Regions from separate parts of the Pannonibacter sp. I15F10I1 genome, predicted to be linked through region 2. Evidence: predicted binding sites of a transcription regulator. Region 2 holds the regulator's gene; the other holds the start of a gene.
The links. The regulator LexA, encoded in region 2, represses DNA repair genes until DNA is damaged. The targets are predictions, from matches to a motif close to TGTTCNNNNTGTGTTCNG.
Positions count from the first base shown of each region.

Region 1: IF10I1_RS01405 (helicase-related protein) is a predicted target of LexA. The motif match lies at 3,551-3,568, and genes of this name have one in related genera.

Region 1 is NZ_FYAN01000002.1:321,426-327,217, forward strand. Features, by position in the region: gene pyc (pyruvate carboxylase) at 1-3,049, opposite strand, end outside; gene IF10I1_RS01405 (helicase-related protein) at 3,745-5,792, shown strand, end outside.
Region 2 is NZ_FYAN01000026.1:555,237-561,028, forward strand. Features, by position in the region: gene IF10I1_RS15815 (helix-turn-helix domain-containing protein) at 1-550, opposite strand, end outside; gene IF10I1_RS15820 (molybdopterin oxidoreductase family protein) at 760-2,862, opposite strand; gene lexA (transcriptional repressor LexA) at 3,193-3,915, shown strand; gene IF10I1_RS15830 (DUF983 domain-containing protein) at 4,369-4,806, shown strand; gene IF10I1_RS15835 (O-antigen ligase) at 4,898-5,792, opposite strand, start outside.

The DNA of each region.
Region 1 (5,792 bases), on a different contig from region 2:
CGAGGATTTCCTCGCCCACCTCAAGCCCGTAGAAATAGACCGGCGTCGGCAGCACCGAAGTCGGGCCATACTGGCTCTGCGCCTTGGCAAAGTCGGTGTAGACCTTCGGGTACATGAGATAGGAGGCCAGATCCATGTCGCCGATCTCAAGCCCGGTCTTTTCAGCCGCTTCCTTGCGGCGGGCTTCCAGATCTTCCTGCTTCAGGAGCGAGCCGGGGCGCACGGTGATGGGCGTATCGCCCTTCAGCACCTTGGCCTGCAGCGCCTGCGGCCAGCCGGCCGGGGGCTGCCCCAGATCGCCGCGCAGCATCTGCACCACTGAATCCGGGAAGGCCACATCCTTGGACGGGTCCACCACATCAGCCACCGTCAGGCCCTGGCTGACCATCATCAGTGCCATGTCGCCGACCACCTTGGAGGACGGCGTGACCTTGACGATATCGCCGAACATCATGTTGGCATCGGCATAGGCCTGCGCCACTTCGTGCCAGCGGGTTTCAAGGCCAAGCGAGCGGGCCTGTTCCTTGAGGTTGGTGAACTGACCGCCCGGCATCTCGTGCAGATAGACTTCGGAGGCAGGCCCCTTGAGGTCGCTTTCGAAGGCCGCATACTGGCCGCGCACCGCTTCCCAGTAGAAGGAAATGCGGCGGATGGCCTCTGCCGAAAGCCCCGGATCGCGATCCGAGCCCTTCAGCGCCTCGACGATGGAGCCAAGGCAGGGCTGCGAGGTGTTGCCGGAGAAGGCATCCATCGCCGCATCAATGGCATCCACGCCTGCATCCACCGCAGCCAGAACCGTGGCAGCCGAAACGCCGGAAGTGTCATGCGTGTGGAAGTGGATCGGAATGCCGACTTCTTCCTTCAGCGCCTTGAACAGGATGCGCGCGGCCGCAGGCTTTAGCAGGCCCGCCATGTCCTTGACGCCGAGGATATGCGCACCCGCCTTTTCCAGCTCCTTGGCGAGGCTGACATAGTACTTCAGGTCATACTGCGGCCTTGCGCTGTCGAGCAGATCACCCGTGTAGCACAGCGCGCCCTCGCAAAGCTTGTCCGTCTCCAGCACGGCGTCGATGGAGACACGCATGTTCTCCACCCAGTTGAGGCAGTCGAACACGCGGAACAGATCAACACCGTTCTGCGCTGCCTGATGCACGAAGAAGCGCACCACATTGTCCGGATAGTTGGTGTAGCCAACGCCGTTGGAGCCGCGCAGCAGCATCTGCAGCAGAATATTCGGCGCCTTCTGGCGGATCAGGCGCAGGCGCTCCCACGGATCTTCCGTCAGGAAGCGCATGGCCACGTCAAAGGTCGCCCCGCCCCAGCATTCCAGCGACAGAAGCTGCGGCAGACCGGTGGCATAGGCATCGGTGATGGCGGCAATGTCGTGGGTGCGCACGCGGGTGGCCAGCAGCGACTGGTGGCCATCCCGCATGGTGGTGTCGGTCACCAGCACCTGCGGCTGCGCCTTCATCCAATTTGCAAAGCCCTTCGGCCCCAGCTGTTCCAGCAGCTGGCGGGTGCCATCGGGCTTCACATTGCCAAAATCCGGAACGACGGGGGCAGCCGCTTCCCGGCCGGGGCGCGGGCGCGAGCGGGTTTCCGGGTGGCCGTTGACGGAGACATCGGCGATATAGGTCAGCAGCTTGGTGGCGCGGTCCTGCCGCTTCACCTGCGCAAACAGTTCCGGCGTGCCGTCGATAAAGCGCGTGGTGTAGTTGTTGGCGCGGAAGTCCGGGTGGCCGATGATGTTTTCAAGGAACACAAGGTTGGTCGCCACGCCGCGGATGCGGAACTCGCGCAGGGCGCGTTCCATGCGCTTGCAGGCTTCCTCGGCGCTGGGGGCCCAGGCCGTGACCTTTTCCAGCAGCGGATCGTAGAAGCGGGTGATCACAGCGCCCGAATAGGCCGTGCCGCCATCAAGGCGGATGCCGAAGCCCGTCGCGCCGCGATAGGCGGTGATGCGGCCATAGTCGGGGATGAAGTTCTGTTCCGGGTCTTCGGTGGTGATGCGGCACTGCAGCGCATGGCCGTTGAGCCGCACATCGCCCTGCGCCGGGACACCGCTCGCGTCGGTACCGATGGCGGCCCCGCCTGCGATACGGATCTGCGCCTTGACGATGTCGATGCCGGTCACCTGCTCGGTCACCGTATGCTCCACCTGCACGCGCGGGTTCACCTCGATGAAGTAGATGGCGCCCGTGTCCGAATCCATCAGGAACTCGACAGTCCCGGCCCCGCAGTAATTCACCGCCTGGCCGATTTTCAGGCCATAGCCGCACAGTTCCTGCCGCTGGGCCTCGGAGAGATACGGCGCAGGCGCACGCTCAACCACCTTCTGGTGGCGGCGCTGGATGGAGCAGTCACGCTCGAACAGATGCACCAGATTGCCGTGCGAATCGCCCAGGATCTGCACTTCCACATGGCGGGCGCGCTCGACCAGCTTCTCCAGATAGATCTCGTCCTTGCCGAAGGCGGCCTTGGCCTCGCGCTTGGCGGCGACCACTTCGCGCACCAGCGTGGCCTCGTCACGGATGACGCGCATGCCGCGCCCGCCGCCGCCCCAGGAGGCCTTGAGCATCACCGGATAACCGATGCCGGCGGCCTGAATCTTGATCTCCTCGATGTCATCGGGCAGCGGATCGGTGGCCGGCATGACCGGAACTCCGGCCTCGATGGCGAGATTGCGCGCCGCCACCTTGTTGCCAAGGCGGCGCATGGTCTCGGGCTGCGGGCCGATGAAGATGATGCCGTTCTGGGCGCAGGCCTCGGCAAACTCGGGGCTCTCCGACAGGAAGCCATAGCCGGGGTGAATGGCATCGGCGCCCGAGAGTTTGGCAACCCGGATGATCTCGTCGATGGACAGATAGGCCTCGATCGGGCCCAGGCCCTTGCCGACCTGATAGGCCTCGTCGGCCTTGAAGCGGTGCAGCGCCAGTTTGTCCTGCTCGGCAAATATGGCGACGGTTTTCAGCCCAAGCTCATTCGCGGCACGGAACACGCGGATGGCGATTTCAGATCTGTTGGCAACGAGAATCTTACGGATGGCCAAGCCCATACCTCCCCAATATGAAAGCGCATGAGTCATACAAAGGGATGAGAGCAAAGAAAAGAGCCAACACTCTTGACCTATTCGCCTGCGCCAGCTCAACAATCAAACGCCCCATAATGGGACATAATTCTTTATCTTTTGCCCGGTTCAACTGGTTGCCATAAGCAACCATTTATACCCTCCAACCGCTATTTCGTGGCTCTGCCGCCTGAACACTACAAACTGTCGTACGAACAAAACAAAAACGCATAACGGACAGCGATTCGTGCATGAGTCGTTCCGCTTTGGTGCTGAAGGTTGAGATAGCGCTCGTGAAAATTGCTGATCCGGTTAACCTGATCTGCACGATTTCCTGAGCTTGACGCGATTCCGGAAAACGGCGCCCTGCCCACCTTAAATCCTTGGTCAGATTCAGGATTTCGTGGTCACCCCCTTGCCGGAAACCACATGTCGTAGGGAACAAAAACAGACTCGCGGCTTGTCTGCGATTCGATCAGCCTTTGTTCCAGACTCGTTCCTTTGCCCGGATTCGCTGCCCCGTTTCAGCCATGGCGCCGCGTTAGAACCGGGGCCGAAAATCGTGAGGGACAGGGGGAAGACCCTATGCTAGACAGCCTTCCGCACGCCCTGACCTTTGTGAGGGCCAAGACACCCGGCCGAACGAAGCACTCCGCGCGATGCCTCCGATCCAGATCATGACCTTGCCGCCGGCCGCCCGGTCCAGAACCGTTACGGCGGTGCTGGGCCCGACCAACACCGGCAAGACCCATCTCGCCATCGAGCGAATGCTGGCCCAGCCCTCCGGCCTCATCGGCCTGCCGCTGCGCCTGCTGGCGCGCGAGGTCTATGGCCGTCTGGTGGAGCGCGCAGGCGAGGCTGCGGTTGCCCTGATCACGGGCGAAGAGAAGATCGTCCCCAAGGCGCCGCGCTTCTGGGTTTCGACGGTCGAGGCCATGCCGCTCGATCTCAACACCGAGTTTGTCGCCATCGACGAGGTGCAGCTGGCCGCCGACATGGAGCGCGGCCACGTCTTCACCAACCGCATCCTGAACCTGCGCGGCCGCTCCGAGACGCTGCTGCTGGGTTCTGCGACCGCCCGTCCCCTGCTGGAAAAGCTCATTCCCGGCCTCAATGTGGTGACGCGGCCGCGCATGTCGGTGCTGACCTATGCAGGTTCCAAGAAGATATCCCGCCTGCCGGCCCGTTCTGCCGTCGTCGCCTTCTCCTCCAGCGAGGTCTATGCGATTGCCGAGCTGATCCGCCGTCAGCGCGGCGGCGCGGCGGTGGTGCTGGGCTCGCTCAGCCCACGGACGCGCAACGCACAGGTGGAGCTGTTCCAGAACGGTGACGTGGACTATCTGATCGCCACCGACGCGATCGGCATGGGCCTCAATCTGGATGTGGACCACATCGCATTTGCCGGAAACCGCAAGTTCGACGGCTATCAATACCGCAATCTCAGCCCCGCCGAGATGGGCCAGATCGCCGGGCGCGCCGGGCGCCACATGCGCGATGGCTCCTTCGGTGTGACGGGCCGTGTCGATCCCTTGTCCGATGATCTCGTGGAGATGATCGAAAGCCACCGGTTCGATGCGCTGAAAGTTTTCCAGTGGCGCAACACGCAGCTCGATTTCACGTCGATTTCCAGCCTGCGTGACACACTGGACCTGCCTCCGCGCGAAGACGGGCTGGTGCGCGCACCACCCGCCGACGACGCGCAGGCCCTCGAATATGCCGCAAAGGATCACGGCATCCGCGACATGGCGTCCTCCCCCGCACGGGTGGCGCTGCTCTGGGATGTCTGCCAGGTGCCGGACTATCGCAAGATTGCCCCGGCTAACCACGGAGACCTGCTTATCCACCTATACACGTTGCTCGTGCGCAACGGGGTGGTCGATGAAGACTGGTTTCAGCGTCAAGTGGCTTTCGCAGACAGGGTGGATGGTGATATCGACACTCTTGCGAACCGGATTGCGCACATCCGCACCTGGACTTTCGTGGCAAACCGTGCCGAATGGCTGAAGGACCCTGTTCACTGGCAGGGTGTCACCAGAGGCATTGAAGACAGACTGTCGGACGCCCTGCATGACCGTTTGACCCAACGGTTCGTGGACAGGCGGACAAGCGTATTGATGAGACGTTTGAGAGAGAACGCCATGTTGGAAGCGGAAATCACGCAGACTGGGGACGTCCTTGTGGAGGGCCAGCATATCGGCCGCCTGCAGGGGTTCCGGTTCGCGCCGGATGCGGTTGCGGACAGCCCGGAAGGGAAGGCCGTACGCGCAGCAGCCCAGAAGGCACTGGCCAGCGAGATCGAAGCCCGTTCCGACCGGCTGTCGCGCGCGCCCAATGAAGATTTCGTCCTGAGCACGGACGGCACCATCCGCTGGCAGGGCGAACCTGTCGCCCGTCTCACCGCCGGTGACGACGCGCTGGTGCCCGGCTTCGTGCTGCTGGCCGACGAGCACCTGACCGGCCCCGCCCGTGACCGGGTGCAGGCTCGCGTTGACCTGTGGGTCAAGGCGCATGTCGGCACGCTGCTGAAGCCGCTGATCGACCTGAAGGACGCCGAAGGGCTGGAAGGCCTTGCCCGTGGCATCGCTTACCGCATCTATGAGGCGCTCGGCATTCTGGAACGCCAGGATGTGGCCAATGATGTGCGCCAGCTCGATCAGGACATGCGCGCCTCGCTGCGCAAGCTGGGTGTCCGCTTCGGCGCCTACAACATCTATGTCCCGGCCCT
Region 2 (5,792 bases):
CGGACACGTCCTGCTCGGCCGTGGACACATCGATCACCGCCGCCAGCTGGCCGCCGGCATCATGCACGGGGGCGGAGGTGCAGGTGAGGCCAATGTTGCGGGCAAGAAAATGCTGGTCCCGGTGGATCGTCACCGCCCTGCCCTCGGCAAGGCAGGTGCCGATACCGTTGGTGCCGGCTTCCGCCTCGGACCATACGGCGCCGGTCCACAGGCCGGAGGCGGCGAAATCGCGGTCCTCGGATGAATTGCCGCGCCGTTCCACCGCGATACCTTCCGCGTCAGCCAGCACCACACAGGCGCCAAGGCCGCCGATGGTCTGGAACAGCCAGTCGAGATGGGGCGCGGCGGTGGCCACGAGCCCGCCCATGCGCTCGCGCACGAGGGCAAGCTCCTGCTCCGTCAGGCGCGGCTCCACCCGGCGTTTCACCGGATCAAGGCCATGGAGATGGGCCGAGCGGGCCCAGGAAGCGGCAATGGGCGAGCGCGCCGCCTGCCCGCTGGCAAGCGCCGCCTCGATACGGCTCTGATGCTGAGACGTCACCGTGGGCATGTCTGGTTCCTCCCGCAAGGCTCTGACAGCCTGCATCCTGCCCGAAGGAACAGGACGCAGGCCGAAGCCCCTGAGGCGGCAGGCATCACTCCCGGCGGGCCTTTGTTGCAAGGACGCGGATCTCTCCCTTCCGCGAGCCTCAAGCCCCCAATGCGCACCATGCCGCAAGGAAAGACTAGCAGCTTCGCCGCGCCCACGCCACCGGCGGATTACACGGCCGGGCGAACCCACACGGCGCAGTCATGGAAGGCGGCGCCGCCATAGGGGGCAATGGGCTCGGCGCCGATCAGCGTGTTGATGCCATTGCCGTTTTCAAAGGCCGTGTTGGGCCAGATGCCTTCCGACACCACCGTGCCGGGGGCCAACCCCTCCACATGGCGCAGATGCAGCCGCACCTCGCCGCGCCGGTTGCCCAGGATAACGCGGGCGCCATCCTCCAGCCCTGCAGCAGCGGCTTCATCGGGACGCATCCAGACCTCCGGCCGGCCGCCTTCCTTCTTGGTGGAGCCCGGCGTTTCGGTGAAGCTGGAATTGAGGAAGGAGCGGGCGGGCGCCGTCACCAGCCGGAACGGATGCTCCGCATCGGCATTCTCCACCGCGTTCCAGTAATCCGGCAGGCGCGGCATGGCGGCGTGGGCGCCGAAGGGCTTGCCGTTTTCCGGCCGGTTGGGCGCTGCGGTGAATCCCCAGTCCACCTTGAAGTGATACTTGCCGTCCGCATGGCCGAAGCCATCGAGATAATGAGCGGTGCGGAAGTCCGGCTGCAGATCCTTCCAGCGCCCGGCCTCCAGTTCGGCCAGCGTGCCATAGCCGGAATTGACGAGCATCCAGTCCACGTGCTCGCGGGCGCTCATGTGGAAGCCGGGATGATCCCTTGCATCAAGACGCTTCGCCAATTCGTTGATAACGAATATGTTCTCCCGCGCCTCGCCCGGCGCATCCGTCAGCTTGGGGCCAAACAGCATGTACTGGTGGCCGCCGCCCCGGTAGATGTCGTCATGCTCCAGAAACTGGGTCGCGGGCAGCACGATGTCGGCATAGCGCGCCGTGTCCGTCATGAACTGCTCATGCACCACGGTGAAGAGATCCTCGCGGGCAAAGCCCTGTTTCACCAGTGTCTGTTCCGGCGCGACGGAGACCGGATTGGTGTTCTGGATCAGCAGCGCCGTCACCGGCGGGCCGCCGGCCAGCGCCTCCCGGTCCCCCGTCAGCACGCGGCCGATGAGGCTCTGGTCGAGGAACCTTGTGCCGGTGCGCAGGGAACTGCCCTCGACCATCGACTTGTCGAGCCTGTAGATCGCCCCGTTGTTGTGGAAGGCCCCGCCCCCTTCATACTGCCAGGAGCCGGCAACAGCTGCGATGCTGGCCGCCGCATGCATGGAGACAGCGCCGTTGCGGCTGCGGGTAAAGCCATAGCCAAGACGGATGAAGGTACGCTTCACCTCGCCGATCATCCGGGCGAGCTGCGTGATCTCTTCAGCCGGAACGCCGGTGATCCCTTCCGCCCATTCCGGCGTGCGGGTGGCAAGATGCGCCTCCAACTCATCCGGGCAATCGGTGTAGCGGGCAAGATACTCCCGGTCGGCCAGACCGTCGCGGAACAGCACATGCATGATGGCACAGGCCAGCGCCGCATCGCTGCCGGGCTTCAGCACGATCCCGATATCCGCCTGCTTCATCGTTTCGGTGCGGTAGACATCAACCACGATGATCTTCGCACCACGCGTCTTGCGGGCGGTGATGGCGTGGGTCATCACATTCACTTGGGTTGCCACCGCATTGGTGCCCCAGATGATGATCTGGTCAGCCTTCATCATCTCGCGCGGGTCCGGCCCGGCCAGAAGCCCGGTTCCGGCCACATAGCCGGTCCAGGCCGGATTGGTGCAGATCGAGGAAAACTGCTGCGAATAGCCCTTGGCATGGCGCAGGCGGTGGATGCTGTCACGCTGCACCAGCCCCATGGTGCCGGCGTAGTAATAGGGCCAGACCGCCTCAGGCCCGTGCTTTGCCTCCGCCTCCAGGAATCGCGCGGCAATAAGGTTCAGTGCCTCGTCCCAGGAGATGGGCTCGAACCGCCCTTCCCCCTTCGCCCCAACGCGGGCCATTGGCGTCAGCAGCCGGTCCGGGTGGTACAGCCGCTCCGCATAGCGCGCAACCTTGGCGCAGATGACGCCCGCCGTGTAGGGATTGTCCGCCGCCCCGCGCAGGCGGCCGATGCGGCCCTCTGCCGTCACCTCCACATCCAGCGCGCAGGTGGAGGGGCAGTCATGCGGACAGGCGGAATGGGCGGTAATGGTGACAGGCTTGTTCATCGTCGGTCTTTTCGGGGTCCCGGTAGCGCCGCCCCAGAGCAGAATGCCGTTTGAGGCAGGGTGAGGCCATCTGCGAAGCGCAGGCAGCGCGGGAGCTGTGTCTTCTTCTTTCGCCAGCTTTCGGGACACCGGCGCATGAAGTCAAGCCGGGCCCGCAGGCAATTGCACGCAAGGAACCGTTCTGCCGGGAAAAGGCGCAGCGGCGGTGTGTTGCCTTGAGTGCATGCGACAGGAACATCCCGCTAACCTCACCTTAAGACTTGTGGAACACAGTGAGAACAGCTAAGGTACGTTCATGATTTGTACCAGACCCTCCAACGGGGACCTCACATGCTGACGCGCAAGCAACACGAACTGCTGATGTTCATTCATGAGCGCCTGAAGGAATCCGGGGTTCCGCCGTCCTTTGACGAAATGAAGGACGCACTGGACCTCCGGTCCAAGTCCGGCATTCACCGTCTGATCACGGCGCTGGAGGAGCGTGGCTTCATCCGCCGCCTGCCCAACAGGGCGCGCGCCATGGAAGTGGTCCGCCTGCCGGATTCGGTCACCCCAGGCCTGTCTTCGCCGCGCGGCAAGGGCTTTGCGCCGTCGGTTATCGAGGGATCGCTCGGCAAGGCCTCTGCCCCGGCCGCCGCTCCGGCCGCCCCGGTGGCGGAAAGCGCCCCTCACTTCACCTCCATCCCGGTCATGGGCCGCATCGCTGCCGGTGTTCCGATCGAGGCGATCCAGACCCACAGCCATTCCATCTCCGTGCCGCCCGAGCTGATCAGCCGCGGGGAGCACTATGCGCTGGAAGTGCGCGGTGATTCGATGATCGAGGCCGGTATTCTGGATGGCGACACGGTGCTGATCCGCAAGACCGACACGGCCGAAAGCGGCGACATCATCGTGGCACTGGTGGACGACGAGGAAGCAACGCTCAAGCGCCTGCGCAAGAAGGGCGCTTCCGTTGCGCTGGAAGCTGCCAATCCGGCCTATGAAACCCGCATCTTCGGTCCCGGCCGCGTGCGCATCCAGGGCAAGCTTGTGGCCCTGTTCCGGCAGTATTGAGCCGCTGCTGCCCGTTCGACACGCTTGAAGAATGCCGGAGACACTGTTTCCGGCATTTCTGTTTATGGCAGCACGCGGCACGCACCCGGCAGACTTGCGTCACCGGCAACTGGGCGGGCCCGTGCGGTGCCTGCGCGCATGCGAGAGCAATTCCGGCAAAGGCGGCACCGGTTTCGCGTCCGGAATCGCATGAAAACAGACAGGCAGAGCACGGCCGGCCGCTCCGTTTTCATCGAAAGGGCTTCAGGCATGTTGCGCCAGCCACTCAAAGCCTTGATACGGGCGGTGCAGAATCGTCCGGACCAAGTTCCCGCCGGGCACAGGAATAGCTGGCCTGCCCTCCCCTTGCCCCCTGCGTCAAAACGCATCTTGCTCCGGACGCGTCTGCGCCGCAGTTAGCGGGTAAGGAATTATCCTGATTTGCCGCAAGCCGGCCAGCACAAGGAGGCCCTCATGACCATCGAGACATCCGGCCAGTGGCCAGCCCAGTCGCCCGCCCATGTCGGCGTGCGCGGCCGTTGCCCGCGCTGCGGTCAGGGGCATCTGTTCAAGGGCTTCCTCACCCTTGCCCCGTCCTGTGAAGTCTGCGGCCTTGACTACAGCTTCGCCGACCCGGCGGATGGCCCGGCCTTCTTCGTCATCTGCTTTGCCTGCGTTCCGAGCGTTGCCTTCGCCATGTGGCTGGAAATTGCCTACACGGCGCCCTATTGGGTCCACCTCTTCACAACGCTGCCGCTCCTCCTCCTCACCTGCATCCCGCCCCTCCGCCCCCTCAAGGGCTGGCTGGTAGCAAGCCAGTATATCTACAAGGCCGAGGAAGGCAGGCTGGTGACGGATACGCCGGCCGAAGACAAGACGGCGGGAGGAGCAAGGCCCGGTCCCGAAACCTGAAAAGGCCGCCTCATGCCAGGAGTTTCGATGCTCACACCTCACGCCTTGAAAAGGCTCGTGCGCCGCAAGGATTTGTCCAACTCTCAATGAGTCAGGCGGATTGAGAGCCGGCAGCAAGCTCCGGAGCAGACCGGACTGCTTCAGCCCGCCCTTTCACCATGAAGGGCACCGCTGTGAGGATCATCAGGCTGAACCACCAGCCCTGCCATGCCCCATGGCTCACAACCGCGACACTGTAGGTGACGGCCAGAGTGACGGTTGCCGCCGCGAGGCTCGCGCCCTGAAGGTGGCCCGCGCGGCGGAACAACAGGGCAAGCGCTGCAGCGAACAAAGCCGCCCCGGCCAGCCCCAGTTCGAACCAGATTTGCAACGGCGCGTTATGGCTGTGCCCGAAACCAAGCAGGTATTTTCTCTCAGGTGAATATCCGGCAGCTTCGGGCAATTCGTCTGCCACTTTCGAGGCTTCCATCCCATATCCCAGCCAGACATGCCCGGGCAGCAAATTGGCATATTCCGTCCAGATGAGCCCGCGTATGGTCAGCGAGGTGTAGCCGACCTTTTCGTGGACGGCCTGAGGGATCATGTCATTCACATGGCCGACAATGAGCGGCATCAAGACAAAGGTCACAAGAGCGCCACCGGTCACGACCCTGTAGATAGCCCGCGGCCAGACGAAGGCCGGAACGGTCAGCAGTAGGATGACAAGCACGCCGAGCTGCGCCGACGAGCTGTCGGATTGAAAGCATGACACAGCTGCAAACACCAGCAGTCCGGCCAGGGGCAAGCGGCGGCGCTGTTTCAAGACCACGAGAGCGGCAAACGGCAGGAACATGGCGATTGCAACGGCCGCGCGGTTCAGAACGTAGTTGTCAGGATCTGCGCGAAGTTCTGCATTCAGCACGCCGCCGGTCAGGAAATGAACAAAAATCAGAACAGCCGTCAGCGGCAGAGAGATGGCAAGCGCGGCTCCGATCCGTCCTGCAAGA